3 regions of the Blautia sp. OM07-19 genome follow, and region 2 is predicted to be linked to each of the others. Evidence: predicted binding sites of a transcription regulator. Region 2 holds the regulator's gene; each other region holds the start of a gene.
The links. The regulator Rex, encoded in region 2, represses fermentation and respiration genes when NADH is low (regulators of the CRP and FNR family bind a similar motif). The targets are predictions, from matches to a motif close to ATTGTTAANTANTTAACAAT.

Region 1: a site for Rex is predicted at 1,241-1,260, ahead of DXC01_RS04630 (acyl-CoA carboxylase subunit beta). Genes of this name have one in related genera too.
Region 3: a site for Rex is predicted at 6,445-6,464, ahead of DXC01_RS08750 (L-lactate dehydrogenase). Genes of this name have one in related genera too.

The regions. Positions count from the first base shown of each region.
Region 1 is NZ_QULA01000004.1:53,546-64,143, forward strand. It holds gene DXC01_RS04630 (acyl-CoA carboxylase subunit beta) at 1-1,136, opposite strand, end outside; gene DXC01_RS04635 (D-alanyl-D-alanine carboxypeptidase family protein) at 1,351-2,553, opposite strand; gene DXC01_RS04640 (zinc dependent phospholipase C family protein) at 2,639-3,433, opposite strand; gene scpB (SMC-Scp complex subunit ScpB) at 3,446-4,015, opposite strand; gene DXC01_RS04650 (segregation and condensation protein A) at 4,037-4,822, opposite strand; gene DXC01_RS04655 (metallophosphoesterase) at 4,800-5,660, opposite strand; gene DXC01_RS04660 (molybdopterin-binding protein) at 5,679-6,707, opposite strand; gene DXC01_RS04665 (D-alanyl-D-alanine carboxypeptidase family protein) at 6,759-7,973, opposite strand; gene cls (cardiolipin synthase) at 8,101-9,663, opposite strand; gene rpsU (30S ribosomal protein S21) at 9,767-9,943, opposite strand; gene alaS (alanine--tRNA ligase) at 10,104-10,598, opposite strand, start outside.
Region 2 is NZ_QULA01000042.1:4,649-15,246, reverse strand. It holds gene alr (alanine racemase) at 1-964, opposite strand, end outside; gene DXC01_RS17925 (NAD(P)H-hydrate dehydratase) at 1,022-2,614, opposite strand; gene DXC01_RS17920 (redox-sensing transcriptional repressor Rex) at 2,708-3,364, opposite strand; gene abc-f (ribosomal protection-like ABC-F family protein) at 3,523-5,445, shown strand; gene DXC01_RS17910 (NADP-dependent isocitrate dehydrogenase) at 5,488-6,696, opposite strand; gene DXC01_RS17905 (S8 family peptidase) at 6,833-7,669, opposite strand; gene glmS (glutamine--fructose-6-phosphate transaminase (isomerizing)) at 8,038-9,876, opposite strand; gene DXC01_RS17895 (helix-turn-helix domain-containing protein) at 10,026-10,427, opposite strand.
Region 3 is NZ_QULA01000009.1:98,585-109,182, forward strand. It holds gene DXC01_RS08720 (4Fe-4S dicluster domain-containing protein) at 1-714, opposite strand, end outside; gene DXC01_RS08725 (4Fe-4S dicluster domain-containing protein) at 718-1,692, opposite strand; gene DXC01_RS08730 (hydrogenase iron-sulfur subunit) at 1,680-2,123, opposite strand; gene DXC01_RS08735 (CoB--CoM heterodisulfide reductase iron-sulfur subunit A family protein) at 2,114-4,102, opposite strand; gene DXC01_RS08740 (4Fe-4S dicluster domain-containing protein) at 4,110-4,511, opposite strand; gene DXC01_RS08745 (CoB--CoM heterodisulfide reductase iron-sulfur subunit B family protein) at 4,511-5,305, opposite strand; gene DXC01_RS08750 (L-lactate dehydrogenase) at 5,390-6,337, opposite strand; gene DXC01_RS08755 (helix-turn-helix domain-containing protein) at 7,008-7,241, shown strand; gene DXC01_RS08760 (YARHG domain-containing protein) at 7,351-8,283, opposite strand; gene DXC01_RS08765 (amidophosphoribosyltransferase) at 8,335-9,750, opposite strand; gene DXC01_RS08770 (fructose-1,6-bisphosphatase) at 9,764-10,598, opposite strand, start outside.

The sequences.
Region 1 (10,598 bases), on a different contig from region 2:
ACATAAGCTGTGCCGTATGCTTTGCCGATGATGACATTTACCTTCGGAACGGTTGCGGATGCAAATGCATGAACCAGTTCTCCGACGGATTTAGCCATAACTTTCTCGCCGCATACAGTTGCCTTGAATCCTGTTACATTTGTAAGAGTCAGTACCGGGATATCAAAAGCGTCACAGAATTTCACGAATCCGGCTGCTTTTCTTGCTGCTCTTGCGGAAAGAGTGCCGTCGAATTCTTCTGCCTTCTCACCTTCTGCATCGTAAACTTCTGTTCTGTTGGCCACTGCACCTACAGTCATTCCGTTTACACGAAGGAATCCTGTAACAACGTCTTTGCCGAAGTCTCTCTTGGTCTCGAAGAAGATTCCGTTGTCTGCGATTCTGGAAAGTGCAATGGAGGTATCTCCTGCGCATGCTGCGATATCCTCGCATGCACGGTTCAGATCATCTGTGCACTCTGCGAAAGAATCATTGTCTTCGAAGTTGGATGGAAGAAGGCTTACAAGCTGACGGATCTCAGCAAGGATCTCTTCTTCAGATTCTACAGCATCGATAAGTCCTGTCTCCTCGCTCTGGAAAGCAGCGGATGCTGTGTCACATTTCTCTGTGTAGTTTCCATCAAGTGCGTTCGGGCTGTTTACGAACATTTTGCCTTTTTTGGCTTCGATGAATGTGAAATCAGTCAGTGCCGGAACAACTGCCATTCCTCCGCCACAGGTACCGAATACCGCTGTGATCTGCGGGATCATTCCGGATGCCATTGTCTGTTTGAAGTAGATTCCACCGAATGCTTCCAGTGCATCTGTTGCTTCCTGAAGACGCATTCCTGCACAATCTACCAGTCCGATCACAGGTGCTCCTGTTTTGATAGCAAGGTCATATAATGCGGAGATCTTCTTTGCATGCATCTCGCCTACAGTTCCGTTCAGTACGGAAGCATCCTGGCTGTATACATAGACAAGATTCCCATCGATCACACCATATCCGGTGATAACACCGTCTGAAGGCGCTTTTTTCTCAGTCATGTTGAAGTCTGTGGATCTGGCTGTTACGCTTTTCCCGATTTCAACAAAACTGTTGGCGTCAAGCAAAGAAGTGATTCTTGTGCTCGCTAAGCTTTGTGTTGCATTACTCATTCTCTTTTGCCCTCCATGTTTATAAAATTTTAAAATATAACCAAAATTTTAGCCGATTGTAATTGTAACCTGTTTTCAAGTTTTTTTCAATACATTTCGTTTTTTTTGTTAATTTTTTAACCCTAAAAATTATTTTATAACAACACAAAATTTTTGGCCAAAAAAAGAAAAGCCCTCTCCTCGCGGAAAAGACTTTTTGCCCTCTTTCATCTCCTTAATGAAAAAATCTATCAGAAACATGCTCCAGCGTCCGGCTGAAAGTTCTCTCCCCGACAGACTGTTCTGCCAGTACCGGGTAAGCAGAGAGCAATTCCCCATTCAGCCGGAATGTCACCTGCCCGATCTCATCTCCCCGTCTTACAGGAGCTTCGATCGAAGACGGCACTTTTACCTGACAGGTCACATTTTCCCTGTCAGAAAGAAGCATGCAGGTTTCTTTCTGTTCTTCGGAGATATCGAGAAGACCGTGCAGATATATCTTCTTTCTGCCGACAGGATCTCCCGTGAATCCATTTTTGACCTGGATCAGAGGAATCTCGGGGTCTTTCCACCAGCTGCGGTATTTATAATTTTCTTCGCCGTAATTAAGAAGTGCTGCGGTATCCTTCCATTTGTAAGTCTTGTGGTTCGGCCAGCCGCTTCCCAGAAGGGCAACAATGAAAGTCCTGCCGTCTTTTTCCTCTGCACAGACATAACAGTAGCCCGCATCTCCTGTGTAGCCGGTTTTTCCTGACAGGATGCCTTCTCTCATATCCAGGAACGCATTCGCATTGTGGAGAGAAAATGTCCGATTCTTCTCAATATCTGAAAAAGAATAGTCCCTTGTCTCGGTGATCTTGAGGAACATCGGATTCTGTATGGCATAGCGCATGATAAGCGCCAGGTCCCGTGCCGTTGTATGATGGCTGCCTCCACTGTCTCTGGCGTCCAGCCCGTTCGGTGTCACAAAGTGTGTGTCCGTACAGCCGATCTCTTTCGCTTTCTGGTTCATCATGGCTGCAAATCCTTCCACAGAACCTCCGATATGTTCCGCGATCGCGACCGCGGCATCGTTGTGGCTCTGCAGCATCAGAGAGTACAAAAGGTCTTCCAGATAATACTGCTCTCCTTTTTGGATACCAAGCCGTACATCTGGCTGCGCGGCAGCATTGGAAGAAACCTGTACATAATCATCGCCTTTACCGTTTTCCAGGGCAAGGATGCAGGTCAGGACTTTCGTGGTGCTTGCATTCGCTCTCGGTGTTTCGCCCTCTTTTTCATACAGGACACGCCCCGAATCCCCATCCATCAGAACTGCCGAAAGCGCATAAAGATTTCCGGGCGCACTGCTTTCCCCGGAAGCAGCACAGACTGTGGAATTTATCAGAAAAACTGCTATGACCAGAATCGTGACCGTGATATTATATCTGCGTTTCATATCCCACCTCTTATTCTTTATAGGATATTTTATGCAGACCTGTCCTCATTATATGTCTCTGTTCCTTCCGGTTCCAGTAAGCCGGTCAGCCGTTATAAGTCTTATACCATCTCTCGCCCAGCGGTCTGTCTTCTTTTGAAAGTCTGAATAATTCCTCAAGGTACTGCGGTGCTTCCTTTATCTCCCTGTCATACAGTCCGTGCAGGGCATGGACCGGAACTGCGCTCCCCGGGACCGGGTCTTTCGCCATGAAATATTCCATCATGGAATCAGACAGCTTCTTGCCAGCAAGCCTCGAAAGCACCGTGAGAAATTTCTTACGCCTGCCCTTGTTATCATAAACCAGACAGTTTGTGATCAGCTTCATGCGCCTCAGAGATTTCAGGATATCTCCTGTCGCTATTTTGGGGATCGCACGGTGGATCACTCTGGCATAGGTAATCCTCGGAAATACACCGCATGCCGGGTAATAATGATATGGATTTTTATGAGTTTCCAGCATCAATGTCCGGTCAAATTCTTTCTCAAGAAGGGTATGCGTGATCACTTCCTTCGCTGCCATATCCTCGATATAGGGATGGCAGGCGCTGTCCAGAAGATAGTGGCATCCGAATCCAAGAAGATAGGCAAGAAGCTTCTCATCGTGAGTTTCCCGCACGATCGCCATTCCCCTCTCAAAAAAAGGAGCCGCTTTTTCCTTATGCATGCGGATCCCTGTTGTGGATACCTTTGGTTTCAGCATGTGATAAAACAGGATATCCGGTCCGTGAAGTCCGATCCGGTACAGATTAACATTTCTCTGAATGACCATCTGCATCTCCTTCGGAAGTTTGTGATAAATTTTTTTACCAAATAAGTCATGTGCATAGGTCGTAGGCATTTTATTTTCCTCCTAAACATCCAGGCGAAGCTGTACTTCTTCCTCGGCTTCCGCCTTAAAATCTTCCAGACGGACCGGATCTACAGCAGGAAGTTCTTCCAGCCCCTGTACGCCAAAACAGCGCAGGAACTCTTCGGTCGTCCCAAGGAGGATCGGTCGTCCCGGCGCATCCAGTCGTCCAAGCTCTTTTACAAGCTCATATTCTACCAGTTTGTTGATCGCATGGTCACATTTTACCCCGCGGATCTTCTCGATCTCTGCCTTTGTGACCGGCTGTTTGTACGCGATAATAGAAAGTGTCTCCAGCATGACATCTGTCAGTGCCGGTTTCTTGGGATGCAGGGCAAGACGGATCAGACATTCGTAGTATTCTTTTTTGGTGCACATCTGATAGGACTGCTCCAGTTCGATGATCTGGATCCCTCTGTCTTCCTCCTGATAACGGTCCATCATATTGTTGAGAAGTTTTCGCGTTGTCTCCTTGTCCTGCTGGATCGCACTGGCGATCTGCGTCAGCTCCACGGATTCTCCCATGGTAAAAAGCACCGCTTCGATCGCCGCTTCTAATTTCTTTATTTCCATATGATTCCTCAATCTCTGTATTTATTCGTCTGCAAATTCTGTCAAATGTGTCCATTCTACAGGGTCCCTGACAACATCCACCTGAATATCATCGAACAGCTCGTCCTGCTCCACGTGAATATATCCCATCTTCATCAGTTCCAGAATAGAAAGAAAAGTCACGATAAGCTGCACTCTTGACTTCTGCCCGACAAGTAGCTGACGGAAACTGAATTTCCTGTGGTTTCCTGCATATTCCTTCATTTCGAGCATTTTTTCGGAAAGACTGACTTCTTCTTTCTCGATCGTTCCAAATCTGCTTCGGATCGGGTCGATCTTGTCCTCCTGTTTCTTAAGGATCGACTGATAAATGCTGTGCAGTTTCTCAAGGGTAAGTCCCGCAAGAAGTTCCCTCGGGTCGACCGGCTCCCTGTACTTCATTACCTCGTCCGGAACAGTAGCTCCCTTATAAAAAACTCCGACAGCCCCGTCCATCCTGTCTTTCAGTTCATAGGACATATATTTATACATCTTATATTCCAGAAGTTTCTGGACAAGTTCTTCTCGCGGATCCTCTTCCTCACCCTCTTCGTTCACTTCTTTCGGGAGAAGCATTTTACACTTGATGTCGAGAAGTGTCGCCGCCATGACAAGAAATTCGCTCATGACGCCTAAGTCTTCTTTTTCCATGGAGTGAATATATTCCATGTACTGATCTGTGATCTCCACGATCGGAATATCATAGATATCGATCTTGTTTTTTTCGATCAGATGGAGAAGAAGGTCAAGAGGTCCTTCAAAGACGTTAATTTTTACCGGTATTGCCATTTGCTGTTTTCCTTCCTGTTTTGTGAGAGTCTTCCTTATGGGCAGACGGACAGAATTCGATCACCAGAAGCTCCCTCGGATTGTGGAGACGGATCGGTATCGTATGCTCTCCAAGCCCTGCACTGACAAGCATCGTGCTTTTGCCGCTTTGGAATCTGCCGCAGCAATACGGCGGAAAAAGGAGATACTGCGGGCAGGTCAGCCCGTGATTCTCGCCAAAGCGCAGGATTCCCCCATGATAATGTCCGGACAAAACAAGGTCCGCACCCCAGGAAAGATACGTATTTCCATATTTAGGGTTATGTGCCAGAAGAATATGTATCCCCGACATGAACGGTGTCCCGAGAAGTTCTTCCAGCTCTGTGAGACTGAGTTTTGGAGAATTCGGTTTGTGATAATATTCGATTGGAAGTTCCAGTCCGTGAAAGATAAAATCAGTTCCACAAAAATTCGAAGATATGCGCTCATTATGCAGAAAGCACACACCTGCACTAGTGAGCAGCCGTTCATAATTCAAGTACTCCTGCCGTACTTCAGGATTCAGAAGCATCTTATACTCATGGTTCCCAAGCGTATAAAAAACCGGTATCTTCTCACTCAGACGGCTCAGAAGCACTGCTGCCGCCTGAAGCGTCTCAGTCTTTCGGTTGACGATCATATCTCCGGCGACAAGAACTGCCGCCGGATCATGTTTCAGAACAGCGTCATATAATTCCTGATGATTATTGCCATAGATAAGGCCATGAAGATCTGTCAGAAATGCAAATCTTACTTTATGTCCGTTTTTCAGTTTATCTGTGTGAATCTCATATGTTCTGGTTCTGAATGTTTTTTTCATGTAATTCCCCAATATTTTTTATTTACCGAAACCGCAGTTCGGGAAGGTGCAGGATGCACAGTTCAGGCAGAGTCCGCCCTCTCCGTAGGCTGCGATCTCCTCAGCACGGATCGGATCATCTGCCATGACACGCGGAAGGATCAAGTCAAAGACTGTTCTCTTGGCGTACATGACACATCCCGGAAGTCCGAGGATCGGCACTGTCCGCTCTCCGTCCTTATAATAGGCGAGAAGCAGCATGGCTCCCGGAAGCACCGGAGCTCCGTATGTGACGATATCTGCCCCTGTATCCTTGATCGCGCCAGGTGTGCGGTCATCCGGGTCCACGCTCATCCCACCGCTGCAGATCACAAGGTCTGCGCCTTCTTTGATAAAGTTCAGAATGTCGGCTGTGATCTGTTTTCGGTCATCACCCGGTGTGGTCTGCCCCATGACAGGACAGGCATATTCCTCCAGTTTATCTTTAAGGACCGGTGTAAAAGTATCCTTGATCAGTCCGTTCTTTACTTCGCTTCCGGTGGTCACGATCCCCGCCTTCTTATTTTTGAAAGGAAGAATGGAAAAGATCGGCTCCTCTCCTGCCACTTCCTCGGCGCGGTCCATTTTTTCCTTCTCGATCACAAGCGGGATGATACGGGTTCCTGCGATCTTGTCGCCCTTTCTGATCGGGAAATCGCCGTGTCTGGATGCGATCATCATCTCACCCAGAGAGTTTACCTTAAGAAGTGCATCTCTTCGGATCTTAAGCACACCGTCGCAGTCCGCGATCAGCTCGATCTTGCCTTCCTTGATGTCACTTCCATGCATATGCTCTCCTGCGGAAATCTTGTAAAGGATCTCTGCTGCCTCGTTTTCGTGAAGGATCCCCTCCTTTTTCTCCCACACGAAAAGATGCTCTTTTCCTACAGAAAGAAGTGCAGGTATGTCTTCTTCCCTTACGATATGTCCTTTTTTGAATAAAACTCCCTTTTTCTGATCTTTGATGATCTGTGTGATGTCGTGGCACAGGATATGTCCCACTGCATCTTGTGTTCTGATTTCTTTCATTGTTTTCTTCTCCTAGTTTTTGCTTTGACCATTTGGATATTATTATACCTCTCACAGTGTATCTTTGTCAAAAGATTCCTGCCCGGCGGTTAGCCATAAATAACCAGCTGTTTTGCGAAGGCAGTCGAGATATCCCGCACGTTCAATGTCTTCCGCATAAAGGATCGTAAGGCGTCCAAGTTCTTTATCACCTGCGGTATAGATCACTTCTCCTGCTTTCGCGCCTTTTTTTATCGGTGCTTCGGTCTTTTCGGGAAGACTTATTTCTTTTTTTACATCGGAAATGCTGTGTCCTTCGGTATCCAGATAACGGAAAGTGCCATCGTAGGAAAGCGAGACCGTTTCTTCTTTTCCTTTCTTTACAGAAAGCTCTGGAAGTTCTGCCGGTTTGTTGTCGATATAGCGACAGCACCTGGCAAATCCATAATCCAGAAGAGAGGCGGCATCTTTGAGCCTTGCCTTATAATCCGGTGCTGCCATGACGACAGAGATCAGCATAAGTTCATTCCTCTCTGCCACCGCGCTCAGGCAGAATCCCGCTTTGCTGGTACTTCCCGTTTTGAGTCCGATACAGCCGGAATACGTACGGATCAGTCGATTCGTGTTGGTGAGTCCGAATTCTTTGCTTCCCTGTCTGGTAACGTGAGTGATATTTTCCATCCAGATCGAAGAATACTGAAAGATCTCCGGATAATTCAGGATCAGCTCCCGGCTCATCAGGGCAATGTCATATGCTGTCGTATAATGTTCATCCGAATCCGTCAGTCCACAGCAGTCGACAAAATGCGTATTTTCCATCCCAAGCCCTTCTGCCCTGGCATTCATCTCTTTTGCAAAAGCTTCCTCACTTCCTGCGATATGTTCTGCCATCGCAACACTGGCATCATTTCCCGATGCAACGACGATACACTTGATCATCGTCTCCACATCCTGCGTCTCGCCTTCTTCCAGAAAAACCTGCGAACCGCCCATGGATTTCGCATGTGCGCTTGTCGTCACAGTATCGGTAAGTTTCAGGCTTCCGTCTTTCAGGTGATCGAAGATCAACAGGAGCGTCATGACTTTTGTGACACTCGCAGGACTCCTTCTGGTGTCTTTGTCTTTCTCATAAAGAATCGTTTTTGTCTCCGGCTCCATCAGGACACCACTTGGTGCCGAGATCTCCACCGCCTCATTTTCTTCTGCATGTACGGGAATGCAGGCAAGTACAATACAGAATAATAAAAAACATGCCGCCGTTTTTCTTATTTTTCCAGGGAATTTCATACAATACCTCAAAATCCTTTTCCTTACTATTGTAAAAACTTTCCTGCGAAATTATACCATTGCATACAAAAAAGGAATGCGGCAGTTCCCCTCTCGAAAAACCGTCGTATTCCCTTTCGTATCATTTTTATAACAGCGGGGCAAAAAGCCTCAGGATGCTCTGGAATCCGCGCACCAGGATGTTTCTGTCACGGCAGAATTCAATATTGATCGGATCACAATAATTCAGGGTTTCTCTGAAATCCTCCAGAATATCCCCGACTACTTTGTTCTTGTAGAACCAGACGCCGTTTTCAAAATGAAGATACAGGCTGCGGTAGTCCAGATTGATCGTTCCGACAACCGCGATCTCATCATCACAGACAAAAGATTTCGCATGAAGGAATCCCGGCTGGTACTCATAGATCCGCACTCCTGCCTCCAGAAGCTGCTCATAATAAGACTGTGTCAGCAGAAAGACCATCTTCTTGTCCGGGACACCCGGTGTCATGATCCGGACATCGACACCGCTCTTGGCAGCCAGACAGAGGGCTGTCATCATCTCATTGTCGATGATCAGATATGGCGTACAGATATAGACATATTTCTTTGCACGGTTGATGATGTTCAGGTAAACGTTCTCACCGAGGACTTCCCCGTCCAGCGGCGTATCACTGTATGGCTGCACGAAACCGTCATCCTCAAATGCCTCCGGATGATATTTGTGCGGCATATGGAGTTCATGCTCCATCGGCTCTGCAGAGTTATTGACCACACTCCACATATGCAGGAACATCACCGTCATATTCCAGACAGCCTCGCCCTTGAGCATGACTGCGGTATCCTTCCAGTGACCGAAGCGTTCTTTCTGGTTGATATATTCGTCCGCGAGGTTGATTCCCCCGGTAAATCCTGTCTTACCGTCGATCACGCAGATCTTGCGGTGGTCGCGGTTATTCTGAACGATATTCAGAAGCGGCCGAAACGGGTTGAAAATGGTACATTTGATGCCCTTTTCCCTGAGAACTTTGTCGTATCTGTTCGGAAGCGTGGTAAGGCAGCCAAATCCGTCATAGATCAGCCGGACATCCACGCCCTCTTTCGCCTTGCGTTCCAGAATATCGAGGATCGTCCGCCACATCACACCGTCATTGATGATAAAATACTCAATATAGATATAATGCTGCGCCTGTTCCAACTCACGTACCAGGACCGGGAACATGTCATCTCCGACCTGGAAATATTCTGCCGTTGTATTCCCATGGACAGGGAAACTGGAATACTGATGGATATATCTGGACTGCACCGCCGCTCCCGCGCTCTGTTCTTCCAGTTCTTGAAACGTCTGCTCATCCTGCTCCATATAAGGAAGGCTTTCTTCCTGAACCTGTGTGTATTTGTCCTGGATCGCCTGCGCGATCCTGGATTTACCAAAAAGCACATACAGGAGAACACCAAATACAGGAACCGTCATTATCAGGATCGTCCATCCCAGTTTGTAGGATGGATTGATCTTTTTGTTTACGATCCAGAGCACGATCAGAACACTGATGATCCCGATCGCATTGGAAATATATTTCGAGTAAGCTGCCAGCCTCCATGCAGTGATCAAAAGCCAGCCCATCTGGATCAAAAGGGCAAGCGCAACATAAAAGATCCTGTTGAACAGAAGTTTTAAAATTCTCTTAAGAAACTGCATAATACGACCCATAAACTCTTCCCCGTTGCCCTTTCCTCTGTCTCGTTAAATAAGTATCAATTTTAAATCTTAAAAATCCCTGACGGACTTGTCGTCAGGGATTTTTTGCGCACAATTAATTATATTTACGTTTTCTTGCGGCTTCAGATTTTTTCTTACGACGAACGCTTGGTTTCTCGTAATGCTCTCTCTTGCGGATTTCCTGCTGGATACCTGCTTTTGCACAGCTTCTCTTGAATCTGCGAAGAGCGCTATCTAAAGTCTCGTTTTCTTTTACGATAACGTTTGACATAGACTCACACCTAACCTCCCTCCAGTTGTAGATTGTGCTAAAATACAACTGTCTGGGTATTTTTCTTGCACGACTGTTATTATATAACATAGTGATAACATTCGTCAACATCTTTTGGCTAAATTTAGAAAAAAATTATTTTTGACAAAAAATGCACTTTTTAGTGGATCTGCTGTTCCAGGATTCCTGCTGCTGCTTTAACTGCTTCGTCCGCTTTTTCCGGATTCTTTCCGCCGGCCTGAGCCATGTTCGGACGACCGCCGCCGCCACCGCCTACGATCGCTGCGACACCTTTGATGAGGTTTCCTGCATGTGCTCCTGATTTCTGAGCTGCATCTGTAGCCATGGCAAGGAGATTTACTTTGCCGCCGTTTACAGCTGCAAGGACAACAACGCCCTCTCCGATCTTCTCTTTGAGCTGATCACCCAGATCACGGAGTCCGTTCATGTCAACGCCCTCAACCTTAGCTGCAAGGAGTTTCACACCCTTGACATCTACGATCTGGTTCATGATATCACCAAGAGATCCCTGAGCCAGTTTGCTCTTGAGGGATTCGTTCTCGCTCTGGAGAGATTTGACCTCTGCCTGGAGATGTGTGATCTTCTCAGCAACTTCTGCCGGCTGTGCCTTGAGTGCTTTGGCAGCCTCGTGGAG
Region 2 (10,598 bases):
CTACCATGAACTGATCCATGCAGACTCTTCCAAGGATCGGTGCCTTTTTGCCGTGGATCAGAACCCATCCCTTATTGGAAAGAGAACGCGGATAGCCGTCTGCGTATCCCACCGGGATCGTTGCGACTTTCATTTCTTTCTTGGCAGTAAACGTTCCGCCATAGCTGAACGCCGCTCCCGGTTCCACGGTTTTGATGTAAGAAATATGGCTCTTGAGTTCCATTGCCGGGATCAGTTTCACGATATCTCTCTCCACTTCATTGGAAGGATAGATTCCATAGATCGTAATACCCGCACGGACTGCATTTAAGTTTGCCTCCGGCACACGGATGATCCCTGCGCTGTTAGAGCAGTGCTTCATCGGGATCTGAATGCCTGCATCCTCCAGAAGTTTTGCAAAATTCAGATAACGGTTAAGCTGGTCGATCGCCGGGCTTCTGTCTGTCTCGTCTGCTCTTGCAAAATGAGTGAACATTCCCTCGATCTTCAGATTTGGAAGCTGGGAGATCTTTTTGATCTCTTCGACACTTTCCTGTCTGTCTGCAAATCCAATACGGCTCATACCGGTATCAAGACCGATATGGATATGTACATCTCTTCCCTGACGCTGCGCTTCTTCTGAAAGTTTCTGTGCCATCTCATAGGTGCAGACAGTTAAACGGATCTCCTTTGCGATCATTTGTGTGAAATATTCTTCAAAAACGATTCCAAGGATCAGAATCGGTTTTTTCACACCAAAGGTACGAAGCTGCAATGCTTCCTCCGGTGTCGCAACTGCAAATCCCCAGATATAGTCATAGTCTTCGATCAGACGTGCGATCGCCTCTGCGCCATGTCCATATCCGTCTGCCTTGATGACAGCAACGATCTTGGTACCCTTGGCAATGTTTTTCTTCATCTCTGCAAAGTTATGTGCGATCGCATCCAGGGATACGACGGCCTTTACTCTTTCGAATTTTTTCATGATCTTTATCTCCTTACTGCGTAATGCAATTATTTTTATCTGGATTTTTGAAACTTATCAGAGTTCCTGCATAGTTTCTCTGTCTTTAAGAACTTTCGCCGCTGCCCGCGCAATGTCTCCGGCTTTCATTCCGTAAGTGCCTTTTTCCTCGACAGCCTTATCTCCTGCCAGCCCGTGAAGGAATACGCCAAAAGCCGCCTGCTTTGCCAGATCCACCGTATTCTCCGGATCTGAACGGAATGCACACAGAACCCCTGCCAGGATCCCCGACAGGACATCCCCGCTTCCCGCAGTCGCCATTCCTGGATTCCCGCTTTGATTGATCCAGCAAAAATCCCTCTTCGGATCTGCAACAACAGTCACTGCATCTTTGAGCACACAGACCACGCCATTTTCCCTTGCAAAATTCGATGCTGTCCAAATGAGATTTTGCTGAATTTCCGGTATGGAGAGTGCCCGATCCGCTGCTTCTGAAAACAATCCGCTATTTTTAGAAGTCATAAAATTTTCACTCAGCCGACTCGTCTCGCCAAGATGCGGCGTACAGATCACCTGGCTGTGCTGAAGATATTTCTTCCACTCCGGATGTTTCGAGAGCAGGTTCAGTCCATCCGCATCCATGATCACAGGTTTCCCCATTCTCTGCGCATGGGCAAGATAAAATTCTGTTTTCCGTGCACTTTTCTCAGACTGTCCAAGTCCTGGTCCGATCACCACAATGTCGCACCAGTGCATTGCATTAACCCATGCTTCGTTGCCGCCAGCATCATCTGCAAACATCGCCTCCGGAAGAAGCGTCTGCAGTGGAATGCGATTCTCCTCATCCGTCAGGATCTTGACCATCCCGGCTCCGGCAGCGAAGGCGCCCTCTGCACAGAGATACGCTGCCCCGCACATTCCTTTGCTTCCGGCAACGACAAGAACCTTGCCAAACGTACCCTTGTTCCCATTCGCGGCGCGCAGAGGAAGCTTCTGGAGATCTTTTTTCTCAAGTGCCGCTTTCTGTGTCGGAAGATCCGGATTCTCGTAGATGCCGACATCTGCTACAACAATTTTTCCCGCAAAATTTTTGCCTGGATAAAAACACAAGCCTGTTTTACAGAATGCAAACGTCACCGTCAGATCCGCACGAAATGCGATTCCAAGCTCTCTGCCCGTGTTGCTGCATACCCCGGACGGCAGATCTACCGCCACTTTCCATGCAGAAACCTCGTTCAAAGCCTGAATGACTTCTCTGTATTTTCCTTCGATCGAGCGGTCAAGCCCAACGCCGAAGATGGCATCTACTATAGTAGTATATTCTCCTGCTGCCAGGTTATTCACCAGAGGGACCTGATAATTCTCTGCGATCTTAAGCTGGCGGCGTGTTTCCTTTGTGCGGTGATCCGGATTTCCGAGCATATAGATTTCCGCGTTATATCCATGCAGATGCAGGATCCTGGCGATTGCGACTCCGTCTCCGCCGTTGTTCCCGCCTCCGCAGACGCACAAGATCCGCTGTTTCTGTGACATTTCCGCAAAATGTCCTTCCATTGCATCCACAACAGCCAGTGCCGCCCGTTCCATCAGCACACAGGACGGAACTCCCATTCCGGTAATGGTGCAGCCATCCAGTGCTTTCATTTCCGATCCGCCTACAATTCGTTTCATCTGATATCTCCTCGATATACGATACAAAGCAAAAAGCTGTTACGCAGCCGCCTTCATTAAGGAGCCGGGTAACAGCCTCTTGCTGTCCTCATGTTATGATTGCTGCTCTTCCACGTGTTCCTGACGATATTGACTGAGATTGTAAGATAACGTCATCAGACTCTCAGAAAGATGTACGTTCTCTACAATGACATCCTCCGGAGTCTCCAGATCGATATGTGCAAAATTCCAGATTGCCTTGATACCATTCTCGATCAGGATATCTGCCATATCCTTCGCCTTGTTCTTCGGCAATGTGAGAATCGCAATCTCAATATTCTTCTCTCTGAGGAAGAATGGGAGATTACTGATCATCTGGATCTCAATTCCACGGACCGCGATGCCCTCCAGTACCGGATTGACATCAAAAATCCCTTCCAGCTTAAAACCACGTTTTTCAAAGTCAACGTAATTGGCAAGTGCCTGTCCAAGATTACCGGCACCGATGATGATCATCGGATGTACCTCATCCAGTCCAAGGATCTTACCGATTTCTGTATAGAGATATTTCACATTATAACCGTATCCCTGCTGCCCAAATCCTCCAAAATTATTCAAATCCTGGCGGATCTGCGATGCTGTGACACGCATTTTCTTACTAAGGTCATTGGAAGATATACGTTCAACATTGTCTTCCAGTAACTCGCCAAGATAGCGATAATACCGGGGCAGTCTCTTAATTACAGCTTTTGATATCTGTTTTGCTTCCACCGTTGTCCCCTCCTTATACTTTCCTGTTAATTATACCGAAATGTTATTTTATTGTCAATCAATGTTGTCAAATCTATACAATTTTTGAGGAAATTTCCTTTACAAAGCCATCATTTAACCTTATAATCATAGCGTATATTGACTTTGGAGGAATATTTATGATTTTATCGTGTCAGGGCATCAGCAAATCTTTTGGCGAAAAAGTCATTTTGAACGATGCCTCATTTCATATAGAAGAGCGTGAAAAAGCCGCTCTCATCGGCAACAACGGAGCAGGTAAGACAACCCTTCTCCGTATTATAATGAATGAAATTTCTGCGGATTCCGGTCAGGTCGTTCTGATGAAGGACAAGAAGATCGGTTATCTCGCACAGTATCAGGATGTCAGCGGACACCGCACCGTCTATGAGGAACTGCTCACAACCAAGCAGTACATCATCGACATGGAAGACCGCATGCGTGCGATCGAAGTCCAGATGAAAAACGCTTCCGGCGAGGAACTTGACCGTCTGATGAACACCTACACCCGCCTGACCCACGAATTTGAGCTGGAAAACGGCTATGCCTACAAGAGCGAGCTAATGGGTGTCCTCAAGGGTCTTGGCTTTACGGACGAAGATTTTGCCAAACAGGTCGAAACCCTCTCCGGTGGACAGAAGACCCGTGTCGCTCTTGGTAAACTCCTGATCTCCAAGCCGGACATTCTTCTCCTCGATGAGCCGACCAACCACCTCGACATGGAGAGTATTTCCTGGCTGGAAACTTATCTTCTGAATTATCCGGGTGCTGTATTTATCGTCTCCCATGACCGTTATTTCCTTGATAAAGTTGTAACGAAGGTCATTGAGATCGATGCCGCCCAGGTCCGCATGTACAGTGGCAATTACTCCGCTTACGCCGAAAAGAAAGCACAGCTTCGTGACGCACAGTACAAGGCTTACCTTAACCAGCAGAGAGACATCAAGCATCAGGAAGCCGTCATCGTCAAGCTGAAATCCTTCAACCGTGAGAAATCCATCCGCCGCGCAGAAAGCCGTGAAAAAATGCTCGGTAAGATCCAGCGGATCGAGAAACCGACCGAGGTCCAGAGCCAGATGCGGCTTTCTCTGGAACCGAGAGTTGTCAGTGGAAACGATGTTCTCACGGTAGAAGAACTTTCCAAGAGCTTTCCGGAGCAGACACTTTTTACCGATATCTCTTTCCAGATCAAGCGTGGTGAGCGCGTTGCTCTGATCGGAAACAACGGTACCGGCAAGACGACCATGCTCAAGATCCTCAACGATCTTATCCCGGCAGACTCAGGAACTTTTTCCCTGGGCTCCAAGGTTCAGATCGGATATTATGACCAGGAACACCATGTACTCCACGCGGAGAAGACGATCTTTGAGGAAATTTCCGATACTTACCCGACACTTACCGAGACAGAGATTCGAAACATGCTCGCCGCCTTCCTCTTTACCGGTGATGATGTTTTCAAAGTGATCTCCTCTCTCTCCGGTGGTGAGCGCGGCCGTGTTTCCCTCGCGAAGCTGATGCTCTCCGAGGCAAACTTCCTGATCCTCGATGAGCCGACCAACCACCTTGATATCGCTTCCAAAGAAATCCTCGAAGAAGCGCTGAACAGTTACACCGGTACGGTCTTTTATGTTTCTCATGACCGATATTTCATCAACCAGACCGCGACCAGGATCCTGGAACTGACCAATCAGGCCGTTGTCAACTATATCGGTGATTACGATTACTACCTTGAGAAAAAAGAAGAACTCACTGAGAAATACGCTCCGGTGCAGCAGGAAACTGTAACTGTGCAGGAAACCGCACCAGCCACAGCATCTGAAGGAAAGCTCACCTGGCAGCAGCAGAAAGAAGAACAGGCACGTAAGCGTAAGCAGGAAGCAGAACTTAAGAAAACAGAAGCGCGGATCGAAGAACTCGAAACCCGCGATAAAGAAATCGATGAAACACTGGTTCTCCCGGATGTCTGCACCAACGTCGGACGCTGTGCAGAACTCAGCCGCGAAAAAGACAAAATCCAACAAGAACTTGAAGAACTCTACGAAAAATGGGAAACCCTGGCGTAATGCCTTGGGTTTCCCATTTTTATTTTTTGATGTATTTTTAAATTAAAGTAATGTATCCAGAGTCTCTCTGATCGCAAGGATAAACTGCTCGCTGTTCAGTACGGTCGGATTCTCAATGCTGGTGATCAGTGCCAGGTCTTTGGTCATCTTTCCGGATTCGATGGTGGAAAGAGTTGCTTCTTCCAGTTTGTCTGCGAACTGTGCAAGTTCCTGATTTCCATCGAGTTCCCCACGTTTGCGTAGTGCTCCTGTCCATGCAAAGATGGTTGCAACGGAGTTTGTGGAAGTCTCGCCGCCCTCCAGATGACGATAATAATGTCTCTGTACCGTTCCGTGAGCAGCTTCATACTCATAGTATCCGTTCGGAGAAACAAGAACAGATGTCATCATCGCAAGAGAACCAAATGCAGAAGATACCATATCACTCATAACATCTCCATCGTAGTTCTTGCATGCCCAGATAAATCCACCCTCTGCTTTCATGACACGGGCTACGATATCATCGATCAGGCTGTAGAAGTAAGTAAGACCTGCTTCCTCGAATTTCTCCTTGAACTCATTGTCAAATACTGTCTGGAAGACCTGTTTAAATTTGGCATCGTAAGTCTTGGAAATGGTATCCTTCGCGCCAAACCATACATCCTGCTTGGTATCCAGTGCATAGTTGAAGCAGCTTCTTGCAAAACTCTCAATAGAAGCTTCCATGTTGTGCATACCCATGGCAACTCCCGGAGCCTTGAATTCCTGTACCAGAGCACGTTTCTCTTCTCCATCCTCGGAAGTATAGACAAGCTCTACTTTACCCGGTTTGTCAACGTACATCTCTGTGTTCTTGTAAATGTCCCCATATGCGTGACGTGCAAGAGTGATCGGTTTCTTCCAGTTGCGTACGCATGGCTCGATTCCCTTTACTACGATCGGGGCACGGAATACAGTTCCGTCCAGAATCGCACGGATTGTTCCGTTCGGGCTCTTGTACATTTTCTTGAGGTCGTATTCTTCCATACGTGCGTGGTTTGGAGTGATGGTCGCACATTTAACTGCAACACCATATTTCTTGGTTGCTTCTGCTGCATCGATGGTTACCTGGTCATCGGTATCATTGCGGTGTGCAAGACCAAGGTCATAGTATTCTGTATTCAGATCAATATACGGAAGTAATAATTCGTCCTTGATCATCTTCCAGAGAATTCTGGTCATCTCATCTCCGTCCATTTCGACTAATGGCGTTGTCATCTGAATTTTTTTCATAATGTTCTCCTCTCTGCATATCACTGGTTTGCTGTCGCTATTTACAGCAACGATTTGTTCCATTGTAACGAAAAAAATCATTCCCGTCAATACTTTCAGGCTTTACCAAAGTAAATTCTGTGAATTTTCCTGAAAATCACAGCGAAAGGAACTTTTTACAGTTAAATTTTCCCCATCCCTGCTGATTTTTCGGAAGACCGAGGTCGTCTGCGCTGTCGCGGAGCATCATCTTGATATCTACGTTGGTGAGCATGGGATCTTTTTCCAGTGCAAGTGCCGCCGCCCCGGAGATCATTGGCGTGGACATCGACGTACCGCTTTTCATTCCATACGTATTTCCCGCCCCGGCCGCACACGACATGATCCGGCGTCCCGGTGCCACCAGATCCGGTTTACAGACACACTCAAACGTCGGCCCTCGCCCGGAGATTCCCTCTTTTCCCATAAGCATATCGCTGGAACCCACCGTGATCACCTTTTTGCTGCACCCCGGAGCAGTGATACTGCCCGGCTCCGGTCCCTGGTTTCCCGCTGCCGCAACGACCACCAGTCCCTGATCCCAGAGCTGTTCCACGCCGCGCACCAGAACATCCTTGTCATTCCTGGTACGATATGTCGTGCCGACAGAAATATTCACCACTCGGATCCTGTACTCCTCCCGATGGTTCATAAGCCACTGAAACGCCGCCAGGATATCCTCCTTATTGCCGTTTCCAAAACGATCCAGCACCTTAAGCCCGATCAGCGAACATCCCGGTGCCATCCCTTTGTACTTTCCCATAGAAGCCGCTCCGCTGCCTCCTAAGATCCCCGCCACACACGTTCCATGACCATTATCATCGTAAGGTAATTTCCTGTATGATATAAAATCTGCAAAAGCATAAATACGATCACCAAAATCCATATGAGGATAAATTCCCGTATCAAAAAGTGCCACACCAACCCCTTTTCCGGTATAAGCTGACTGCTTCATGAATATACTCCTTATAAATGGGCTTATTTTAGTGTATTCCGGATATCTGTGGATTGCTTCGCAATAAAGCATTTCTCCCAATTCCATGTATAACTTTCGAAAAAATGCCAATACTGAAAGCCATAGGAAATAAAAGGAGGCTTTTTTATGCTGATACTCTTTCTTGTACTCTTTTTTCTGCTGCAGGCGCTCGTACTCTTCTGCTGCCTCGCCGCCGGGAACGATCCCGCATCCCAGAAAATTTCCGATCAGGAACAGATGGATTATATCAGACGGTGGATGGAGAAGCATTCCGGGTCATGAATATAAAAAATCGAGGGTATAACAGCCATTTGTGACTATTGTACCCTCTGTTTTTCTTTTTACTATTATTCTACTGTAACACTCTTGGCAAGGTTTCTCGGCTTATCTACATCAAGACCCTTTGCAACACTTACATAGTATCCCAGAAGCTGTAACGGGATCACAGCAAGAGAAGTTGCAAAGTATGGATCTGTCTTTGGAATATAAACAGTGAAATCTGCAGTATCTTCGATGTTATAGTTTCCAAAAGTAGTCATTCCCATCAGATATGCTCCACGGCTCTTGCATTCTACCATATTGCTGACTGTTTTTTCATAAAGATCCGGCTGAGTGAGGACACCGATCACCAGTGTTCCATCCTCGATCAGAGAAATCGTTCCGTGTTTCAGCTCACCTGCAGCATATGCCTCTGAATGGATGTAGCTTACTTCTTTCATCTTGAGGCTGCCTTCCATGCTGATTGCATAGTCGATTCCACGACCTACGAAGAAAGTATCATGTGCGTTTGCCTGCTTGGACGCAAACCACTGAATGCGCTCCTTGTCATCAATGATTCTCTGGATTTTCTCCGGAAGAGTCTGAAGTTCTTTGATGTATCCTGTGTACTGCTCCTCTGTGATCTGCTCTCTTACCAGCGCGAACTGGATTGCCAGTACATAAGATGCCATCATCTGTGTACTGTAAGCTTTGGTTGTCGCAACAGAAATTTCCGGTCCCGCAAGTGTATAGAATACATTATCTGCTTCACGGGCAATAGAAGATCCCACAACATTTACGATCGCAAGCGTTCTGATTCCATGATCCTTACACAGTCTCAGTGCTGCAAGGCTGTCTGCGGTCTCTCCGGACTGGCTGATCACGATCGCCAGTGCATGAGGATCCAGAATCGGATTACGATAACGGAATTCAGACGCAAGTTCCACACGAACCGGAATTCTTGCCATATCTTCGATCACATACTGTGCAGCCATTCCTACATGATACGCAGAGCCACAGGCAACGATATAAATCTGGGAAATATCTTTGATCTCATCCTCTGCCAGACCGACTTCTGCCAGATCGATCCTGCCATCCTTCAGAACAGAGTTCAGTGTATCCTGTACAACTTTTGGCTGCTCATGGATCTCTTTCATCATGAAATGCTCGAATCCAGCTTTTTCTGCTGCTTCTGCATCCCAGTCGATCACTTTCATCTTCTTCTCGATTTCTTCCCCATCAAGGTTGTAGAAAGTAATCTCACCCTTACGTACACGGGCCATCTCCATATTGCCGATATAATAAACATTTCTGGTATATTTCAGGATAGCCGGAACATCAGAAGCAATATAAGCTTCTCCATCCTCCACACCAAGGATCATCGGGCTGTCCTTTCTTGCGACATAAATTTCTTCCGGATAATCACGGAACATGATAGCAAGTGCATAAGATCCACGGATACGGACCATAGAATGATTGATTGCATCTACCGGAGTTCCCTCATATTTCTTATAGTAGTAGTCAATCAGTTTCACGGCTACTTCTGTATCTGTCTCTGAATAGAATGTATATCCTTTACGTGTCAGTTTATCCTTCAGTTCCTGGTAATTCTCAATGATTCCGTTATGTACGGCAACGATATTTCCATCATCGCTGACATGCGGATGTGCATTGTTCTCAGAAGGTTCTCCATGAGTTGCCCAACGTGTATGACCAATACCGCAGGTACCCGGAACAGCCTCACCGCCATTTGTCTTCTCAGCAAGTCCCCTCAGACGTCCCTTTGCCTTAATAACTGTGGTCTCACCTTCACCATCACGCACAGCAATTCCTGCTGAATCATAACCACGATATTCCAGTTTAGAAAGACCATCTAACAGAATCGGCGCCGCCTGATGATTACCTGTAAACCCTACAATTCCACACATAAATATATCTCCTCTTTTTCATTTCACTTTTGCATTGATAAATTCAGTTTTTGCTCTATGATAACATACAACAGGCGATAATTCAATCATTTTTACATTATTAACCGTTTTGATTGCATTTTATGCATGTGCTGTTGAAGATTTTCCTGTCAGAACTTCTCCTGAAACTGAGTTAACATCTGCAGGTAAACTTTCAGCAAATGCCGCTTGGATGGTGTACATTTTCTGTAGAGCATCAGCAATTCCTGTTCTTCTTTGCTTATATTTTCTATGGTTTCATCACATGGTTCTATCAGTAAATCTGAAATAGGAATATCCAGTGCATTGCACAGTTTGTACACCGTATACATATATGGCTTTGTCTTGCCCGCCAGAAGTGAATGAATTGTTGAAGTTGATATATCTGCCCCTTTCGCCAGAGTATACCTTGAAATTCCTCTCATCTTACAGATCTTATCAACATTCTGGATCAGTTCCTTGCTCTTTTCCTCCGGATTGTATCTTCCCGATCTTTTTTCTGTGTGTTTTTGTGGAATCTTCTTTTCGCTCAATTGATTTCCCTTCCTCTCCTGTATCATTAAGAAGCATAAAAAAGCCTCTATAATAAATACGAGGGAAATCGCGAAAAATCACGCGGGAATTTAAAAAAATTTATTTTTCTTGCATTTTTATTCGTTATATCGAATTATTCATCCTTATATAACAGCAAACAGATACACTCT
Region 3 (10,598 bases), on a different contig from region 2:
GCATGGTTTATATAAAGTCTCCCATACAGGAGAATTAAACTTCTCATCGGTTGCATTTCCATCCCATCCTTCCAGAGAAAGATGTGTATATGGAAGCTGTTCTACAATATTATGGATTGCTTCTTTTTCAGCAGAAACCTTTGCTTCATCAGAGGCATCTGCATCTGTAAGAAGGTCTTTAACTGCTTCTGTAAGAACCTGACCTTTTTCACTGATTGCTTTCCAGTAAAGTGTTCCTTCTACCATCCAGACAGCCACATCAGCTGCAGGATCTGCTGCATCTGTTCCAAAAACCTTACAGAAACAGGACTCCTCCGGTTCATGGCATGCCATTGCAACGATAGTTCCATGGTCTCTTCTTGCAGCATAAAAAGTGTCAATAGGATCTGCAAGGAAAACCTTATCCAACACTTCCATACCCTTTACATCGCAGGCTTTCATGCCAAATACAACGAAAGGACTGCTTCTAAGCTCTTCCGGTTCAACAGTCAGCTTCTTTCCATCACGAACGCAGGTATAAAGAGTTTCGCTCTGTGGGAAAAAGGCATCTTTACCGGATTTTACGGTTTTCAGTGTATCAAGATCAGCCTCTTCTCCTTCATTCCAAAGGCCGAAGTTGGTCTGTCCTGCCTTTTTGATCGGAATGATCAGATCCTGGCTTTCTGCGATTTTCCGGAATAATGCTTCCAGATTTTCTTTTTCAATCTTATACATACATTATCCCCTTTCTGCCACTACACCTGGCTCTACATCATCAAATGTAAAGCTGGTCAGCGGGCCTTTTGACTGGACATCTGCTCCTGCCTGATATTCGCCGTAGAAGGTATCAATATCTTTGATAAATTTACGATTAAACAGGTGAAGCGGAATCCCCTGCGGACAAACACGGCTGCACTCGCCACAGTCTGTACATCTTCCTGCAACGTGGAATGCACGGATAATGTGGAACATTTTTTCTTCAAAGGAATCCACGTTTGCCTTCTGGGCACTGTCAAACTTGGTGCTGTCGAACACACATTTACGGCAGCTACAGGCCGGACATGCATTGCGGCATGCGTTGCAGCGGATACATTTACTGAGCTCCTTCTGGAAAAATGCAAAACGCTCTTCCGGGCTCATTTTCTCAATTTTCTCAACTTCTGCAAAACGGTCTGCATCCTTTGTATCCTTGGACTCGCCGATGATCTCATCATAGATCATATGCTCTTTTCCCTTGCATACATGGCAGCGCTCCAGCATTGCCTCCTTGTAGGCTACAGTCTTGTCACCATAGATTGTGGAAATATGAAGCTCCTCACAGGCATCTGTAAGCTCTGCTCCGGAAATACTTTTGATTCCCTTGATTCCCATTTCTCGAAGCTTCTCCACATTCAGCTTTCCTTTGCATCCAACACCAATAATATAGGCCTTTTCACGATCCACGCGATGTTCTTTGATCAGCTGGTTAAAGCTATAGGTATCACAAGGCTTCAGACAGACCAGGGTTTTTCCCTCTAATTTGGAAGCCTCGATCATCATTTTACTTAAGTTCTGTCCGCAGAAGCCATTGTAAACAAATTCATCCAGGCTTTCTGCTGTTTCAAAATATGCTGCTTCCGGATTGTAAGACAGGTCTCCAGCTTTCCAGCCAAGAACACGCACTACGGTTCCATCAGCCAGCAGTTCTTTTGCACGGGTAATCAGTTCCTGCATCTTAAATCCTCCAATCTGACGTTTTTACCCAAAGAATAAATTTTTTCCACAAACTCATTCATGGTCTGGGAGAATTTTACACCTTCAGCGGCAGATACCCACTCTACACGGGTACGTCCGTTTTCTACACCAATGAAATCCAACATGGAGAAAAGAAGGGTCATACGTCTTCTTGCATAATAATTTCCTGTTGTGTAATGACAGTCTCCCGGATGACAGCCACACATGATCACTCCGTCAGCACCCTTTTCAAAGGCACGGAGGATGAACATTGGATTTACACGGCAAGAGCATGGCACACGAATAATCTTTACATCAGCCGGGTAGGAAAGACGGCTGCTTCCTGCAAGGTCTGCACCTGCGTAGCTGCACCAGTTACAGCAGAATGCCACGATCTTGGGTCTGAATTCTTCTTTTTCTTCTATCGACATATTGCATCTACCTCCGCTAAAATCTGTCTGTTGGAGAATCCCTGCAGATCCATTGCTCCTGATGGACAGGTTACGGTACATGCACCGCAGCCCTGGCAAAGAGCATTGTTTACTACTGCAATTCTTCTTGTTTCACGGATTCCGTGGTCATTTACCTGTTTTTCCTCATAGGAAATAGCACCATATGGACACACATTTGCACACTGAGAGCATCCGTTGCAAAGAAGCTCGTCAGAATGAGCAGTACATGGATTAGTTGTCAGCTTATCTTTTGCAAGAAGGCCGATTGCCTTTACTGCTGCTGCACCAGCCTGTGCTACTGTTTCCGGAATATCCTTCGGTCCCTGGCATACACCGGAAAGGAAAATACCAGCTGTAGGAGACTCTACCGGACGAAGCTTTGCATGTGCCTCTGTAAGGAAATTGTTGGTATCAATGCTTGCGGTAAGCATGGTTGCAATTTTTCTCACATCCTTATTTGGCTCAATAGCCGCTGCAAGAACTACCATGTCTGCTTCCATATGAATCTGTTTGTTTTCAAGGAGATCAGAAGCCTGAACCATAAGAGTTCCATCCGGCTGCGGAATAACCTTTCCAACCTGACCTTTTACATAATTAACACCGTAATCTTCAACAGCTCTTCTATAAAACTCATCGAAGTTCTTACCCGGAGTACGGACATCAATATAGAATACGGTTACGTTTGTATCCGGATATTTATCGCGGATCAGCATTGCATGCTTTGCAGTATACATACAACAGATCTTGGAGCAGTAGCTCTTTCCCCTCTCATCAGAGCAACGACTTCCGACACACTGTACGAATACAATATTCTTAGGAGCTTTTCCATCAGAAAGTCTCTCAAGATGACCCTTTGTAGGTCCTGCCGCATTCATGATACGCTCAAGCTCAAGGGATGTGATAACATCCTTACTCTGGCTGTATGCATACTCATCATATTTATCAAGAGGGATTACATCGAAACCGGTTGCAACTACAATTGCGCCGTATTTCTGTGTAACAATCTCATCCTTCTGCTCATAGTCGATTGCACCTGCTGCACAAACCTTGGAACAGGCACCGCATTTTCCGGTTTTGAATTTAATACAATTCTCACGGTCAATAACCGGAACATTTGGAATTGCCTGGGCAAACGGAATATAAATAGCACTTCTGTTATTCAGTCCGCGGTTAAATTCATTTGCATTTTTCTTAGATGGACATTTCTCAGAGCAAACACCGCAGCCGGTACATTTACTCATATCCACACTTCTTGCTTTCTTACGAATATCAACTGTGAAGTCACCCACAAATCCGCTTACCTTTTCAACTTCACTATATGTATAAATATTGATTTTCTCATGTGCTGCAGCCTCTACCATTTTGGGAGTAAGAATACATGCAGAACAGTCAAGTGTTGGGAATGTCTTATCAAGCTGTGACATTCTTCCGCCAATACTTGGAAGTTTCTCAACAATATCAACCTCATAGCCGGCTTCTGCAATATCAAGTGCAGACTGGATTCCTGCGATACCACCGCCGATTACAAGCGCACGTTTTGTTACAAGACTCTCTCCCGGCTGAAGAGGAGCATCTAAATTTACTTTTGCGATTGCTGCTCTTGCAAGGATCACTGCCTTTAAGGTAGCTTCCTCCATATCCTTGTGGATCCAGGAGCAATGCTCACGAATATTGGCAATCTCTACCATATATGGGTTTAATCCCGCCTTTGCTGCTGCCTTGCGGAAGGTAGCTTCATGCATACGCGGGGAACAGGAACATACAACGATTCCTGTCAGATTTTTCTCATGGATGGCATTGATAATTTTTGCCTGTCCAGCTTCAGAACACATATACTGATAGTCTTCAGCATGAACGACACCTGGCTCCTTTGCCGCCATTTCCACTACTTTTTTTACATCAACTGTGGCTGCAATGTTGGTACCACAATGACATACAAATACACCTATTCTCTGCACTTTTCTCTCACCTCCTGTATCTTCTGAATGCACTTACCAGGAGCTGCTGAGGTGTTTCCTCATCGATCAGTTCCGGAATCTCGTCTGCCTCCAGGTAGTTCTGGCCTCGTTCACGGACAACCAGCTGTCTGACAGCATCAATCAGTTTTCCTGGTTTTACATCTCTTGGGCAGCGCTCTACACAGGCAAAACAGGAAAGACATTTCCATAAGGATTTGGACTGTGCAAGTGCGTCTATATCGCCATTCTGTACATAAGTTACAAACTGGTGAGGTTTAATATCCATCTCATTAAATGCAGGACAGGTTGCGGAGCATTTACCGCATTTCATACATTTCAGGGGATTTACTCCTGAAATCTCTTTGATTCTTTCAGCTGCATTCTGGGCATTTCCATATGTATAAGCCATTACTTCGCCACCTCCTCTTTTACTCCAAGAGCTTCTGCAAGAAGTTCTGTAAAATAGTAAACAGGAAGAGCACCATTTCCGTTCTTTCTAAGATTATACATACAAAGAGGACAGGCTGTGATCAGCATGTCTGCTTCGAACCCTTTTGCACTGTCCATGATCTTTTCACACATGTTCTGTGCCATATCTTTTTCCTTCAGGGAAATATAACCGCCGCAGCACTCATTGCGGTATGGATAAATAACCGGTTCTGCTCCAAGAGCACGGATGAACTCTTCCATGATAGTCGGGTTTTCCGGATTATCAAATGCCATGATCTTTCCCGGTCTTAAAAGAAGGCATCCATAATAAGCACCGATTTTTTTACCCTTTAACGGATTGACAACTTTCTTCTTGATTTCATCAAATCCTACTTCATCACGAAGAACCTCCAGATAATGAAGGACATTTGTCTCTCCTTCATACGGGGCATCCAGTTTCAGATAATTGTTTGCTCTTGTGCAAATATCTTCCACATTTTTCATGTCATCGTTCACACGTTTAAGCACATGATGACAAGCTGAACAGACTGTGATCAGATCCTGTCCTTTTTCTTTTGCATCATTTAAAGCACGGACGGAAGAAAGCTTGGTGGCAATCTCGTCGCTGCCAAGGGGATATACTCCGCCGCAGCACTGCCAGTCTTTGATCTCTTCCATTTCGAAGCCCAGTGCTTTTGCAGAAGCTCTGGCATATTCATCCAGATCTTTTGCTTTATTCTTCAGGGTACATCCTGGATAATAACTGTACTTCATGCTTCTTTTCCTTTCTTGCTCAGGCAAAGTGGAACCCGACTTATCGTTTTTAAAAAAGAAGCCGGGGTATCTTTGCTGGTATTATTAAAGCTCGATCTGTGCGATTACTTCTTTTAATGCTTCTGCACTCTTCTTAAGAAGTGCTACTTCCTCATTGTTCATACGCATCTGGACTTTTCCCTGAATTCCATTTGGTCCTACAAGAGTAAGGGTGCTAAGGCATACATCTTCGATTCCATACTCTCCATGAAGCATAGAGGATACAGTTGCAAGAGAATCAGAGGCAGCCAGAATCAGACCAACCAGCTGACAAACAGTTGCAGATACTGCATAGAAGGTCGCACCTTTCTTTGCAATAACCTGTCCGCCGGATTTCTGTACATATTCCAGCATAGCTTCTTTGTCTAATGGTTCTATTTCCTTGCCATACGCTTTCATTTCTTCGTAATATTCATCTGTGCTCAAACCGGAAATGTAAGCACTTGTCCATGGAATAAAGGAAGTGTCACCATGCTCACCAAATACATAAGCATGGATATTTCTCTGTGCAACTTTAAAGTGCTCGGAAAGTCCATAGCGAAGTCTGGCTGTGTCAAGGATGGTTCCGGATCCCATGATCTGATTCTCCGAAAGACCGGAAATCTTGGTAAATACATAAGTCATAATATCTACCGGATTACTTACGATGATATACTTTGCATTTGGAGCTTCTTTTACAATCTGAGGAGTAATGCTCTTCAGAATATTAACATTTGTCTGAGTAAGTTCAATTCGGGTCTGCCCAGGTTTACGGGCAATTCCGGATGTGATGATTACAATGTCGGAATCTTTTGCATCTGCATAATCTCCTGCGGTCAGGGATACGGGACTTCTGAAGCAGGTTCCCTGCTCAATGTCCATAACCTCTCCTTCCACCTTTTCTTTGTTGATGTCAATCAGAACAATCTCAGAAGCAATCTCATCATGTGCCAGTGTATAGGCAATTGTAGATCCAACGCTTCCAGCTCCGATAATAGTAATTTTGCTGCTCATAATAAACTCCTTTCATGGGGTTTGTGGGATTATACCGTCTTTCCCCTGGAATTTGTTTGTTTTTTCCGTGGGATTTAGTAGTTTTCCCTGTGTGATGCTCTTTGTTTTTTGTTTATTTTTTAACAATCGCATTTAGAAAAAAAGCGGTTTAAACTCTATTTTCCGCCTTGCGACATGGCCTAACCCAGGAACACGGACGTAATCCCACTCTATTTTCCTGGGTTAAGTCATGTCACATTGTGTTTTTTCACAAACTTTTTCAACAAAGGACTTTTCCCTCTTTGTTTCCGCATAAAATATTGTTTTCTCCGCTTCATTTAAAATACCACAATGACAATCTTTTAACAACATATTTTTGAATTTTTTTATCATTTTCAAGTGGTTTTACATATTGCACAAAATTTCAGGATAATTTTCGATTGTTTTGTTAAAAGTCTCTCCGGAAAAAAATAGCTATCGGAGAGGCTTTCTCAGAATCCAAATCTATTGCTGCGTTAATAGAATTAAAGAGCGTATAATTTTATAATGTTCTTCAGCTTCTCGACTGCGTAGTGGATGGCAATACAACCTCTGCATTGCATCCGGCACAACTTACAGAGTCCATTTTGCTCCAAATTCACCAGCACATTTCGGTCTGCTTTATACTTATAGAAACTAAGGAGGTGTTCTCATGAAATATCAACGTATTCAGGATCTCCGAATTGATTCTGACCTGTCCCAGAAACAGCTTGGCGAAGTCCTTCATATCAGCCAGCGTTCTTACTCTCACTACGAGACAGGTTCCCGTGGAATTCCGGTTGAAATGCTGATCCGTCTTGCAGATTACTACGATACCACCATTGATTATCTTGTAGGACGAACAGATAACAAAGAGCCGATCAAGCCACTCAAAGCAGCCAAATAATGAATCTGCGGTCAAAAACACCCGCCTGACATACACATCTTTTCTGTATGTCAAACGGGTGCTTTTTCTTTCATTACTTATGAAACGGAGCCAGCAGCACGCTCGTCATTTAATTCCCCTCACCGGATTTTCGTTCTTCCCACTCTGCGATCTTGGAAATATTTGCCATCTCATATTCATTAAAGATCGAATCCTGCTGTGCATCAAAAGTATCCGGATCTATGGTTCCCTGATACCAGGACTTACTGTTGAAATAATCTGAAATATACTGTGTGACAAACTGTCTGCCATGACGGGCATAAATCTCATTCTTCGCCAGTTCAAGCTGGTCCGAACTGTACACAGCTACTTCCTCATCTGTCAGATAACGACTGTCACTGTCCGGGAAAAAGTACTCTCCTGTCTGTGTATCCGTCTGTGTCGGGTCCGGTTCTTCCTCCGGTATCGGTGTCGCTGTCGGGTCCGGTTCAAGATATACCTGATCTCTGCTCATGATGCAGTTCACGTTCGGATAAACGCTGCTGACCGGGTCACCTGTCGCAATCCTTACATACAGCTGTCCTTTATCAAAAATAATATTCCCGGCAGCCCTGTTTCCCTCAGAGTCGTTAAAATAAAATCTTGCTGCATTTCCGGCTACTTCTGCCGTAACATCTGCCGTAACAGACTGGCTCTGATTGCGGTCGGTCTGATAAAAACTGAACGAAATCTTATCCAGACTGATGTCGTAGACATTGATCGTTGCAGTTCCATCCGTACTGTACCAGTAATCCCAGAAATCATTCGGGTCAAAAGCCGCCACGACCGTCGGAACCGGGGTCGGTGTTGCTGTCGGACTCGGAGTCGGACTCGGAGAAGGTGTCACAGAAACAGTCGGAGCTGCCGTCGGTACATTCTTAAGTGCCTCCATCGCCTCCTGCTTTTGTCTTGCCTCGATCCTGGTCTTTCTGATTCCTGCCAGCAGAATTGCAGCTGCACCAAATATAATAAAAAGTGAGATCAGGATCTTCAGCAGTATCTTAAGTCTTTGTTTTTTTCTCATCTGTGTCACCTCGATTTTCCGACAGTTCCTTACCAGAAGCCTCTGTCTTTGTTACTCTTTTCCGCTCCAGCAGTATGTGCAGAGCTTACATGGTTCAATATCTATGGATGCAGTCAGATCGTCCAGACGATGATATTTCAGGGTGGTAAAATTAAGTTCCTTACGGATCTCCTCCAGCATCTCCTTGTAGTTCGTGGAATCCGGATCTGCATAGTCCGCAAGGATCTTGTCATCTACATTCTCTCCCTCTCTCTTCGCGATCACTCTCCTGGTGATCAGATCCATCTCGGATTTGGAACGGGAGAAATTCAGATATTTACATCCATAAAGCAGCGGCGGGCAGGCAGGACGGATATGTACTTCCTTCGCACCGTTGCGGTAAAGAAATTCTGTTGTCTCGCGAAGCTGTGTACCGCGGACAATAGAATCGTCAATCATCAAAAGGCTCTTGTCCTTAATCAGTTTGTGCACCGGGATCAGTTTCATTCTGGCGATCAGGTTTCTCTGGCTCTGCTGTGTCGGCATGAAAGAACGCGGCCAGGTCGGTGTATATTTGATAAACGGACGGGCAAAAGGTACACCGGAACGGTTCGCATAACCGATCGCATGGGCGATTCCGGAATCCGGGACACCGGCTACAATGTCAGGATGCACCTGTCCTGCATCTCTCTCGGCGAGCATATCACCACATTTATAACGCATTTCCTCTACATTGACACCTTCGTAGGTCGAAGTCGGATATCCATAGTATACCCAGAGGAAGGAACAGATACGCATCTTTTCTCCTGGTTTCTGAAGCGTTTCGATTCCTTCCGAAGTCACAAAAACGATCTCGCCAGGTCCCAGAGATTTCTCATCTTCGTATCCAAGATTAATGTATGCATGGCTCTCAAAAGAAACACAGCGTGCATCCTCCTTGCGTCCGATGATCAGCGGTGTACGTCCCAGGCGGTCTCTGGCTGCGATCAGTCCTTTCGGAGTCAGAAGCAGCATCGTCATCGAACCGTCGATCACTTCCTGTGCGTAACGGATCCCCTCTGCAATAGAATCCTTGGTGTTGATAAGAGATGCGACCATTTCTGTAGGATTTACGTTTCCCCCGCTCATTTCAAGGAAATGTGTACATCCGTCTTTGAAGCATTTCTCGATCAGTTCTTCCATATTGTTGATCTTGCCGACTGTTGTGATCGCAAAATTCCCAAGATGAGAACGGACCAGGAGCGGCTGTGGTTCATTATCTGAGATACAGCCGATTCCAAAATTCCCCTGCAGTTCAGAAACATCTTTGTCAAATTTGGTACGGAACGGTGAGTTTTCGATATTATGTATCGCACGGTCAAAACCTTTCTCCGGATCATACACTGCCATTCCGCCTCTTCTGGTTCCCAGATGAGAATGATAATCAATTCCAAAAAACAAATCCAGCACGCAGCTGGTTTTTGAAGCTACTCCAAAAATTCCACCCATGTCGTTTTTCTCCTTATTTTTTCTCTTTGATGATTCCTCGCCGGTATGCGTCCAGAAGCTGCATCAGCTCGCCAATCTTTTCCTTGAGAGCAATTCCGGTATCTGTATCTCCTACCAGTCTTCTCTTTGTTGTATAATGAACCGCTACCCGGTTGGAAACAATATCACTTTCTTTTGAAACCGCATCTTCCGCAGAAGTAAATGACTCATGTGCACAGAGGATCAGTCCGTAGGAATTGTATACCAGTGTGTATCCTGCAATTCCGGTAACCTTGTGGTATGCTTTGCAAAAACCACCGTCGATGACAATAACTTTGCCGCCGCATTTGACCGGGCTCTCGCCTTCTCCCTGATGTACCGGCACATGTCCGTTGATGATGTGCCCCTTCGCAGGATCCAGTCCAAACTCTCTGAGAAGACTGTCTATCACTTCTTCGTTTTCCAGAAGACGATAATATGCACCTTTCACTTCTTTGTGCGTTGCCTTGTCTGCAATAAAATATCTTTCAAATGTTGTCATCTTGTCTTTGCCGAACAACGGGGAGTTCGGGCTCGCCCAGATAAACCAGAGGATATCCCTGCCCTTACGCTGCTCTTCGTTGTCCACAGCAAAAAACGCTCTCCTTACATAAGCCTCCAGTACATCATAGAGTTCTTTGCCCTTGTAAGTCTTGCCATAGATCTGGACTTCCTTGAGACTTCCATCCTCATTCAAAGGAATACATCCGTGGAACAGAAGATTTCCGTTGAAAGTCTTGTAGAGACCGCCTTTGTCAAGCAGAAGGCTCATATGTTTCTGCAACTTCTCACAGTTACGGAATGCAGATTCCAGACGTTCCATCACGTCC